DNA from 3 places in the Cupriavidus sp. YAF13 genome. Region 1 is predicted to be linked to each of the others. Evidence: predicted binding sites of a transcription regulator. Region 1 holds the regulator's gene; each other region holds the start of a gene.
The links. The regulator LexA, encoded in region 1, represses DNA repair genes until DNA is damaged. The targets are predictions, from matches to a motif close to ACTGTATNNNNATACAGT.
Positions count from the first base shown of each region.

Region 2: imuA (translesion DNA synthesis-associated protein ImuA) is a predicted target of LexA. The motif match lies at 1,453-1,470, and genes of this name have one in related genera.
Region 3: AB4061_RS07090 (ATP-dependent helicase) is a predicted target of LexA. The motif match lies at 2,014-2,031, and genes of this name have one in related genera.

Region 1 is NZ_JBFRDD010000001.1:123,222-126,457, forward strand. It holds gene AB4061_RS00870 (hypothetical protein) at 380-910, opposite strand; tRNA gene AB4061_RS00875 (tRNA-His) at 1,123-1,198, opposite strand; gene AB4061_RS00880 (hypothetical protein) at 1,304-1,474, opposite strand; gene lexA (transcriptional repressor LexA) at 1,583-2,239, opposite strand; gene AB4061_RS00890 (asparaginase) at 2,474-3,236, shown strand, end outside.
Region 2 is NZ_JBFRDD010000050.1:23,671-26,906, forward strand. It holds gene AB4061_RS31175 (Y-family DNA polymerase) at 1-567, opposite strand, end outside; gene imuA (translesion DNA synthesis-associated protein ImuA) at 500-1,405, opposite strand; gene AB4061_RS31185 (serine hydrolase domain-containing protein) at 1,593-2,852, shown strand; gene AB4061_RS31190 (isocitrate lyase/PEP mutase family protein) at 3,018-3,236, opposite strand, start outside.
Region 3 is NZ_JBFRDD010000006.1:71,437-74,672, forward strand. It holds gene AB4061_RS07090 (ATP-dependent helicase) at 1-1,809, opposite strand, end outside; gene AB4061_RS07095 (TlpA disulfide reductase family protein) at 2,132-2,686, opposite strand; gene AB4061_RS07100 (thioredoxin) at 2,810-3,236, opposite strand, start outside.

The DNA.
Region 1 (3,236 bases):
CTCTACGTTTTCCAAAACATAGGGGAAACCACCTAGCGGAAGCGTTTCGACGACGCACCCAACCAGCGTCACTTCCGCTAGCCCAGTCAAGAAAGGAACCAAATCCGCCATTTCTGCGCCGATCGATAAGGGTTCCTCGCCATCGAGATGCCATATTGGCTGTCTGACCTCATTGGAGGGCATTAGCTGAAAGTTGCTGACGGTCAGCTTTGGGCCCTTTGTAGTCGCACTGTGCTCCTGGCCATTCCTCAAATTGACCAGCCTTGAAACGCCTGGGCGATGCTGAGAAAGGCAGTTCAGAAGCTGACTCTCTGGGCTCAGTGCATTGATGAGTTCCTTGTCAAGCAGGTGATCGAGTGACGAATGCTGCCGGCCGAGCTTAAAAAAAATGCCCAGGTATCTGACAGATTTCTGTGACGGCGCGGCGTGCAGCAATAAGAAAGGCTGTGACCAAGCCGTCCAAATTATGGATGACGGGAAAATACGCGTGTGCCTGCGCCTGCGTCCCCTGAGGCAATCGCTTTGCCTGGAACTTTAACAACTCAGTCTGCTGCGCATCCTTGGCGTGGGCGCACTGCAGTAACGTTTCTTTGATTGCATACATCAGGGAAAGCACGTCGTCTCGAGCGCTTTTGTCCAACTGACCCGCCCGAGGAAGCATTTCGAAGGCCGTAATGAAAGTGCTTGCGACGATGGGTGACGCAGACCCGACATCGTGTGTCTTTGCGTTCACCCACATCGCATTCGGATTTGTGCGGTCTGGGTCAATCCCATCCGGGGTCTGCATGAGAAACGTTTCGTGCGGCGTGTATATCTCGAGATGGCGGCTAGGAACTTCGCAAATTAGCTTGATCGCGCCTTCCTTCGTGGAGGGAACCTGAAAGCTGCCAGCGTTGTCGCGGGGGAACATTGATTTGGTCGTCACACTTCGTCTCTCGCAAATGAACTGCGCTGTACCGCTTCTCGCCGGCCTGAGGGAGGGCGCGCGGAAGTGTTGTATTCAGAATGCAAAAAAGCCCACCGCGATGGGTGGGCTTCAATTCAAGTTCCAAATTTTGGAAGTTCTTATTCCAAAATTCTGATTAAGTTAGCAACTGCAAACCTCGCTAACCTTATAAATTCTGGGGTGGCTGATGGGACTCGAACCCACGACGACAGGAATCACAATCCTGGACTCTACCAACTGAGCTACAGCCACCGTCGATGTCGTTCTGCTTGGTGCCGAACGACGAAGAACAAGATCATACAATGCCAAGAGCCGGATGGCTAGTACTCTGCACAAATTTTTTTCAGTGCCGCCTGCTTAACCAGCCAGCTTGGAGGATTCCTCCAACTCGAGCATTCGGCAGATGGCGGCCATGCTGCCAACCATGGTGCGTCGTTGTGCGCCCTGGTAGATGCGTACGCCTTTGGACTGGCGGAAGGGCACGGGCTTGACGGGGCGGCGGGCGGAGAGGCGGTTGGCTGGCAGCATGGCTACACCTGGTGACTTGCAACAACAGTTAGCGGTACCCGCTACGCGGGTGCGTTGGCACAATCGGGTGTCGGCTTGTACGGGGTTCGCCCGTCTCAGCCGCACTCGTCAGAAGGCGCCGGGGCGGATGAGACCGACAGCGATGCCTTCTAGTGAGAACTCTTCACGGCCGGCTTGCACGATGATGCTGGGGAAGTCGGGGTTCTCGGCGATCAGCTCGATGATGTCGCCGCGGCGGTTGAGGCGTTTGACGGTGACGTCGTCGCCTAGGCGCGCTACAACGATCTTGCCGTTGGCGGCTTCGCTGGCGCGCTTGACGGCGAGCAGGTCGCCATCGAGGATGCCGGCGTCGCGCATGCTGAGACCACGCACCCGCAGGAGGTAATCGGGCTGCACGTCGAACACCGAGGCGTCGACCTGGTATTGGCGGTCGATGTGTTCGGCGGCGAGGATCGGGCTGCCGGCTGCGACGCGCCCGACCAATGGCAGGGTTAGCTGCATGACGCCGGCCATGGGCAGCGAGAACTGGTCGGGTAGCTCGGAGTCGCTGCGGGAGACCTTGAGGCGAATGCCGCGTGAGGCGCCGGGGGTGAGCTCGATCACGCCTTTGCGGGCCAGGGCACGTAAATGTTCCTCGGCTGCATTGGGTGAGGAGAAGCCGAACTTGGCGGCGATCTCTGCGCGCGTGGGCGGGAAGCCCGTGTGCTGGAGGCTGCTGCGGATCAAGTCGAAAATCTGCTGCTGTCGCGGTGTCAGGGTCGCCATGGTCGCCGGTGTTTGAAAGCACTGTATGTTTAAACAGTATGCTGTGATTTTATACAGTATCGAGTGAAGTGCAAGCGGAATTTTTGGGAGTTTGCGCATTGACAGGTGCGTCCCACGGGTCTTGGCGCGTGCCGTGGCGGGTGGGCGGAGGGTTACAATCCGCGGCACTGAAGCGTCTTGCGTTGCGTACTGTTCAACTTTTCTGGCTGCCGGCCACTTTCCCACTTTCCCGCCATGTCTCTCCTGCCTCGTGTCGTCGTGCTCGCTACCGGCGGCACCATTGCCGGTTCTTCTTCCAACCCAGCCAGCAGCGCGAAGTACCAGGCGGCGACGGTGCCGGTGACGGCGCTGCTCGACGCGGTGCCGGCGCTGGGCGCGGTGGCGCGGATCGAGGCCGAGCAGGTTGCGCAGGTGGATAGCAAGGACATGTCGTTCGCGCTCTGGTCCAGGTTGGTGGGGCGCGTGGCGTACTGGTCCGCGCAGCCCGATGTGTCGGGCATTGTCATTACGCACGGCACCGATACCCTGGAAGAGACGGCCATGCTGCTGCACCTGGCTTGCGTGGGTACGGTGCCGGTTGTGCTGACGGCTGCAATGCGGCCGTCGACCTCGTTGTCGGCGGATGGCCCGTTGAACCTGCTGGATGCGGTGCGCGTAGCGGCGGATGCCGGCGCGACGGCGAAGGGCGTGCTGCTGGTGATCAATCAGGAGATTCATGCAGGGCGCGATGTGATGAAGGCGCACACATCGGCGGTGAATGCGTTTGTGTCGCCGGTATCCGGGCCGATTGGTTTTGTTCAGGACAACCTCGTGCGCTTTGTGCGCACCCCCGGCCGCTTGCCGGCCAAGGCCTGGCCGGTTCCAGGTGCATGGCCGCAGGTCGAGATCGTGGCTAGCTATGCGGAACCGGGCCGGATCGTGGTGGATGCCTTGGCGCAGGCGGGCGTGTCAGGCCTGGTCGTGGCGGCCGCTGGCAACGGGTCGGTCCACCAGTCGC
Region 2 (3,236 bases), on a different contig from region 1:
CCGCGCCATGCGCTGCGGCCCCACCGCGCGCCGCGCCGGACGCACCAGCCCGCCCCGGCGATCCCGCCGCAGCGGCTGCGCCGCCAGCCACGCCGCCCCGAAGGCCGTCGGCCCGCAGCCCAGCTGCAGGAACACCCCCAGCCGCCGCACCCGCGCATACACCGCCCGGCACAACGCTAGATGGCCGCCAAACAACCGCAGGCTGGCCCCTGCATCGATCATCACGGTAGCCACCCCGGCATCGGGATGCACCGTGACATGCGGCGTGAAATGCAGCAGCGCCAGCGCCAGCGCCGTCATCACCTGCGCCTCGGCCGCCGGCTCGCGCTGCAGTTGCACCACCTGCGCCGACAACGCCTGCACGCCGCCCCGCCGCATCCCCGCCTGCACGCCCAGCGCCACCGCCGGGCCGTTGGCCAGCACCACCCGCTCGCGCTCCATCACGGCCACCGGCACGCTGTGGTGCAGCAGTCCGGCGCAGGCGTGGAGCGCGGCGGGCTCAGGCCAGTTCGGCTGCAGCGCGTCCAGCGACAGGCGCGGCAGATGCACCGCGATCCAGTACGACATGGGCTTGCTCTCCCGCAACGGCTTGGAAAACCGGGGCATTCAGGGGGACCGGCATCGACGGGGCCTGCAGCGCCGCAGGCGGCGTGGCCATGGCGGGGACCGCCATCATCTCGCCCAGCGACAGCACCAGCGGTGTATCGCGCACCGGGCCGCGCCGCTTGTGGAACGTGACCGACACGGCATTGCCCGGCGCCGGCGACAACAGCAGCCGCAGCACCGCCGGCGACGACTCGCGCAGCACGCTGGCCGGCCGGCACGCCCACACCACGGCGTCTCCCGCCTGCGCCAGCACCTGCAAGCGCCGCAGCGCCTCGGGACGCGCCGTGGGCAGCCACACCATCACCCCGCCAAAGGCCTGGCTGCGCAGCACCTGCTCCGCCGCCCACAGCACATCCGCCTGCGCCGCGGCCCGGCTCGCGCCAGCGGGCGGGCGCACCCAGTACAACTGGCGCGCCGGCAAACCCCATTCGGCCAGGCACGTTGCATTGGGCAGGTGCGGCGGCCCGATCAGCGCCACCCGGCGCTGCGCCGCGGCCAGCGCCAGCAACGCCGGGCGCAGCAGCCGCAACTCGCCCGCGCCGGGGTCGGCCAGCAGCTCTGTGAGCGCGCCCACCGGCCAGCCACCGCCCGGCAACTCGGCCGAGAGCGCGTCATGGCCGGTCGGCAAGGCCGGCACGCTGCCCGCCCGGCCCAGATGGCCAAGCTGCCCCGCCCGCCACAGGCCGGGATAGCGTTGCTCCAGCGCGTCCAGCGCCCCCTGCCGGTCGGCCACGGGCGGCTGCGCCAAAGGCGAATCGCCCGACGTATCGGGCGATATGGGGAAGAGTTCGGCGGTCATGTGATGCGTGCGGCTCAGCCGGGGGGACTGACACGAAATTTCCTGATACTGTATGTTTATACAGTACCACGGATGCGCGCAAGGGTGAAGCGGTGGGGACGCCGAGCTATGGAACCTGACAAGAGTTAGCGGCGCCGTGCTGCATCGGTGGCATGAGAATATGCTGCCATCGCAATGACTTCCTGCCATGATGACGATCGCTCGCCTGCCCTTCTTTCTCTGCTTCCCTCTGATTGCATTGCTCGCCGTCAACGCAAACGCTACCGCCCCCGACGAAGCATCCCTGGGCAAGGCCGAGGGCTATCCACCGGCTCGCAGCCTGAAGCAAGCCTACACGGAGCCCTATCTCGTCGGTTCGTTCAGCGCAATGGACAGCTTCAATCCGTCCTGTGCGCTCGCTCCGGCAAACGATCCGCTTGCGCTGAAGAAGGCCGCCATCGAGACACCGTTTCATTACCGCTTTCATGGCCGCGAGCTGACACTGGACGACTACATGCAGCGACAGCGCGCGACCGGACTTCTGGTTGTGAAGGACGGCGAGATTGTCGCGGAACGCTACAACTACATGCGCAGCGCCGACATGCGGATGCTCTCCAACTCGATGGCCAAGACGATTACCGCGCTGGCGATCGTCAAGGCGCAGGAAGAGGGCTTTATCCGCTCGCTCGATGACACCGCCGAGACCTACGCGCCCCAACTCAAGGACACGCTGTACGGACAGACCCGAATCGTGAATCTGATGCGCATGTCCTCGGGCGCCCGGTTTGTCGAGGACTACTCGGAGCACGACGACCGGGCCAGGTTCAACAATGCCGTGCGCCGGGCTGGCGTTGCCCAGGCCGCCCGGCTGATCACGGCGCGCAGCGATCCCGAAGGACAGCGCTTCAACTATGCCGGGGCCCAGACTCAAATCCTGGGGCTGGTGTTGCGCGGCGCCACGCGCCGCACGCTCTGTGATTACGTCGATGAGAAGCTGTGGAAGCCGATCGGCGCCCAAGCGCAGGCGACCTGGCTGGTGAATCCGGCCGACCAGGACGTGTTCGCGCAAGGTGCCTTCAATGCCACGCTGCACGACTACGCCCGCCTGGGCCTGATGATGGCAGCCGACGGACTGGTGAGGGGCACCGCCGTGGTATCACGCGACCACCTGCTCGCGATGACGGATGCAACACGGCAACCCGAAGCATTTCGGCCGGGCCACATGCAGTACCACGGCAGCACCTACTACGGTTATGGCCTGCAGACCTGGATCCTGCCCGGCAGCCACCGCCGCTTTGCCCTTCTGGGCGTCTACGGGCAGGCCATCTTCGTAGATCCCGCATTGAACCTGGTGGTGGTGCATACCGCTGTCGGCAAGGATGCCGCGGGCGACGCGAGCGGCGCCCACCTTGGCGCAGAACGCGACGCGCTGCTGCGTGGCATCGTATCGGCCTATGGAGACTGGTAGAAACGTGGATTGCCCCGGGTGTGCGCCTTGGGTCGACCGTCGTCGCGGACCCGGTCGATTCGGAGGGCGCCCCGGATCGTTGGCGAGGCCGGCCTCAGGAGGCAGACGGCCTGGCGGGCATATCAACCCAACCAACCCAGTCAACCCGCTATTGCCAGTCTCCAGTCAATGCAGCAGGGCATCCTCGAAAGCCATCTGCTCCGCCACATCAAACAGCGCCCTCAGGCTCGCCGCCCCCGCTGCCGCCGTCCCGTCATCGCTGCCCGCCCCGCGCACGGCATCCAGGCTGCGCCGCATCCCGGCTACCGCCGCGCCCGGCAACAACGTGGTCAGGCTAACCCGGCGAACCCCCAGTTCGCGCAGCCGCTCCAGCGGCACATTCGC
Region 3 (3,236 bases), on a different contig from region 1:
GAAACGCTGCGGCACCACGATGTCGAGGTGGTCGCGGGCGCGGGTCATGGCTACGTATAGCAGCCGGCGCTCTTCCTCGATTTCCTCGGTGGTGCCGGTGGCCAGGTCCGACGGCATGCAGCCGTCGACGGCATTGAGCACATAGACGGCCTTCCATTCCTGGCCCTTGGCCGAGTGGATGGTGGACAGGATCAGGTAATCCTCGTCGCGCAGCGGCACGCCGGATTCGTCGCTCGATGCGTCCGGCGGGTCGAGCGTGAGTTCCGTCAGGAAGCGCTCGCGCGACGCGTAGGTGGCGGCGATGCGCTCCAGTTGCTGCAGGTCAGCCGCGCGTGCGGGAGCGTCGTCGTGCAGGCGCTCAAGGTGCGGCTGGTACCACGCCACCACCTGCTCGAAGGCGGAGGGCCACGGCGCGGCCGGGGCCATCAGGCTGCGCGCCAGCGCCAGCAGGTCGGGCCAGGCCTCGGCGGCGGCTGGCGGCGCCTCAAAGGACTCCAGGGCAAATAGCGGCTCGGTGGCGATTTCCACGGCATCGAGCACACGAGCAGCAGTCTTGGGCCCCACGCCAGGCAGCAGCTGCAGGCTGCGGAAGCCCGCCATGCGGTCGCGCGGATTTTCCAGCCAGCGCACCACCGCCAGCACATCCTTCACGTGCGTGGATTCCAGGAACTTCAAGCCGCCGAACTTCACGAACGGGATGTTGCGCCGGACCAGCTCGATCTCCAGCTGCGCGCTGTGGTCGGCGGCGCGGAACAGCACCGCCTGCGACAGCAGCGCCAGCCCGGCCTCGCGCCGCGCCAGGATCTGCTCGACCACATAGCGGGCCTGGTCCGCCTCGTCGTTGACCACCACGATCTCCGGCTTCTCGGCCGAGCCGCGCTCCGACCACAGGTCCTTGGTATAGCGCTCGGCCGCCAGCCCGATCACCGCGTTGGCGGCAGCCAGGATGGGCTGGGTGGAGCGGTAGTTCTGCGACAGCGTGACCATGTCCGCGGCCGGCGTGAACTGCGCGGGGAAATCGAGGATGTTGCGCACCGTGGCGCCACGGAAGGCGTAGATCGACTGTGCATCGTCGCCCACCACCGTCAGGCCGCGCCCGTCGGGCTTGAGCGCGAGCAGGATGGCAGCCTGCAGCGCATTGGTGTCCTGGTATTCGTCCACCAGCACGTGGTCGAAGCGCGCGCCCATGTCCTGCGCCAGCGCGGGCTCGGCCAGTGCCTGCGCCCAGTAGAGCAGCAGGTCGTCGTAGTCGAGCACCTGCTGCTTCTGCTTGGCTTGCACATAGCCGGCAAATAGTCCGCGCAGCGCATCCGTCCACATGGCATAGCGCGGGAACCATTGCTTGAGCACGTCTTCGAGCGGCGCCTGGGTGTTGACCACGCGCGAGTAGATCGACAGGCAGGTTTCCTTGCGGGGGAACCGCGAAGCCTGGGCCGACAGGCCCAGGTCGTGCCGCACCACGTTCATCAGGTCGGCGGCGTCGCCGCGATCGCAGATGGTGAAGCTGGGCGACAGGCCAAGCGTTTCCGCGTACTCGCGCAGCAGGCGTGCGCCGATGGCGTGGAAGGTGCCTGACCATGTGAGTGCCGCGCGCCCCGCCCCGGAGGCTTGCATGCCCAGCGCCTGGTCGACGATGCGCTCGACCCGCCGCCCCATCTCCGACGCCGCGCGGCGCGAGAAAGTCAGCAGCAGGATGCGGCGCGGGTCTGCGCCGCCCAGCACCAGATGGGCGACGCGGTGGGCCAGCGTGTTGGTCTTGCCCGAGCCGGCACCGGCGATGATCAGCAGCGGCGCGGCTGACTCATGCATCACGGCCGCGCGCTGTTCCGGGTTCAGGGTGGACAGGTAGGCCGGCGTGTCGGGGGCGCAGGCATCCACGGTATCGGGCTGCTTGACGGCGGGTGCGTCGCAAAGCACGGCGCTGGGATCGGGATCGAGTAACACGGAGCGGGGGCCTTAGGGGATGCCGGGCGCAAGTGCGCTCGCCAGCATGGGCGGGGAAAGCTGCTGGCAACTGTATATCCATACAGCCGGGCTGCGCAAGCCGGGCATTGCCCGACCGCGCCCTGGCAATAAAAAAGGTGCCATGGAAGGCACCTTTCTGGGCGGAGGCGGTGAGCCAGGCGGTGGCTCAGGCTGCCTTGGCGAGCGCGCCGTCGAGCAGCTTGTGCAGCGCGTCCCACTCGGGCTCGCCCACATAGCGCTTGAGGATGCGGCCGTCCTTGTCGATCACGAAGGTGGTCGGGGTCAGCTGCACTTCGCCGAATGCCTTGGCGGCCGCGCCGTCGGAATCCATCGCCACCTTGAACGGCAGCTTGCGCGTTTGCGCATAGTTCATCACGTACATGGGCGGGTCATAGCTCATTGCCACGGCGACGAACTCCAGGCCCTTGCCCTTGAACTTGTCATAGGTGCGGACCATGTCCGGCATTTCCTTGACGCAGGTGACGCAGCTGGTGGCCCAGAAGTTGACCAGGTAGACCTTGCCCTTGAGATCGGCGGTGCTGATCTTCTCGCCCGACAGCAGCGTGAACGTGGCGGGCGGCGCCGCATTGGCGGGGGCGACGGCGCGATAGCCGAACCAGCCCAGCACGGCAACCAGCAGCACGGCGGCGATCACAGGCCACCGCTTGCGCGAGGCGGTGCTTGCCGGGGTGGGTGCGGTGGGGGAAGCGGAGGTCGTCATGATGCTCGCCGACAGGTCAGACAAGCCACTATTCTACTGCCGCTGCCGAGGCGCTGCCGGCTGCATTCACCGAGCCGCCGCGGATGCGACGATTGGCCGCAGCCGGGTGCGCCATCGTGCGCCTCAATGCGCCTTGCTTGCCAAGGCCGAGCGGGCCTGGTCCAGCGCCTGCTCAAGGTAGGCGCCATAGAAATCGGGCTGCATGCCACGCAGCGGCGTGGCCAGCGAGCGGCCGCGCGCGTCGAGGAAGAGCACCGTGGGCGCTACCGCCACATTGCGGCTGCGCGCCCATTCGCGTGCGGTGGTCATGCTGCCATCGGCGTTGCGCAGGGGCGTGTCGGCGGTCATGTCGAGCTCGCGCGCCTCGATTTCGCCCGCCGCGGCTTGCGGGCCGAGATAGTTGCGGCGCACCGTTTCGCAGTACACGCAGCCGGGCAGTGTTACCAGCACCACCAGGGGCTCGCCCCGGCTGGCCGCAGCGGCGGCCTGGGTGGCGAGATCGTTGGCGGGGGGCAGGTGGGCCGTGGCGGCCAGGGCGCTCGTGCCTGCC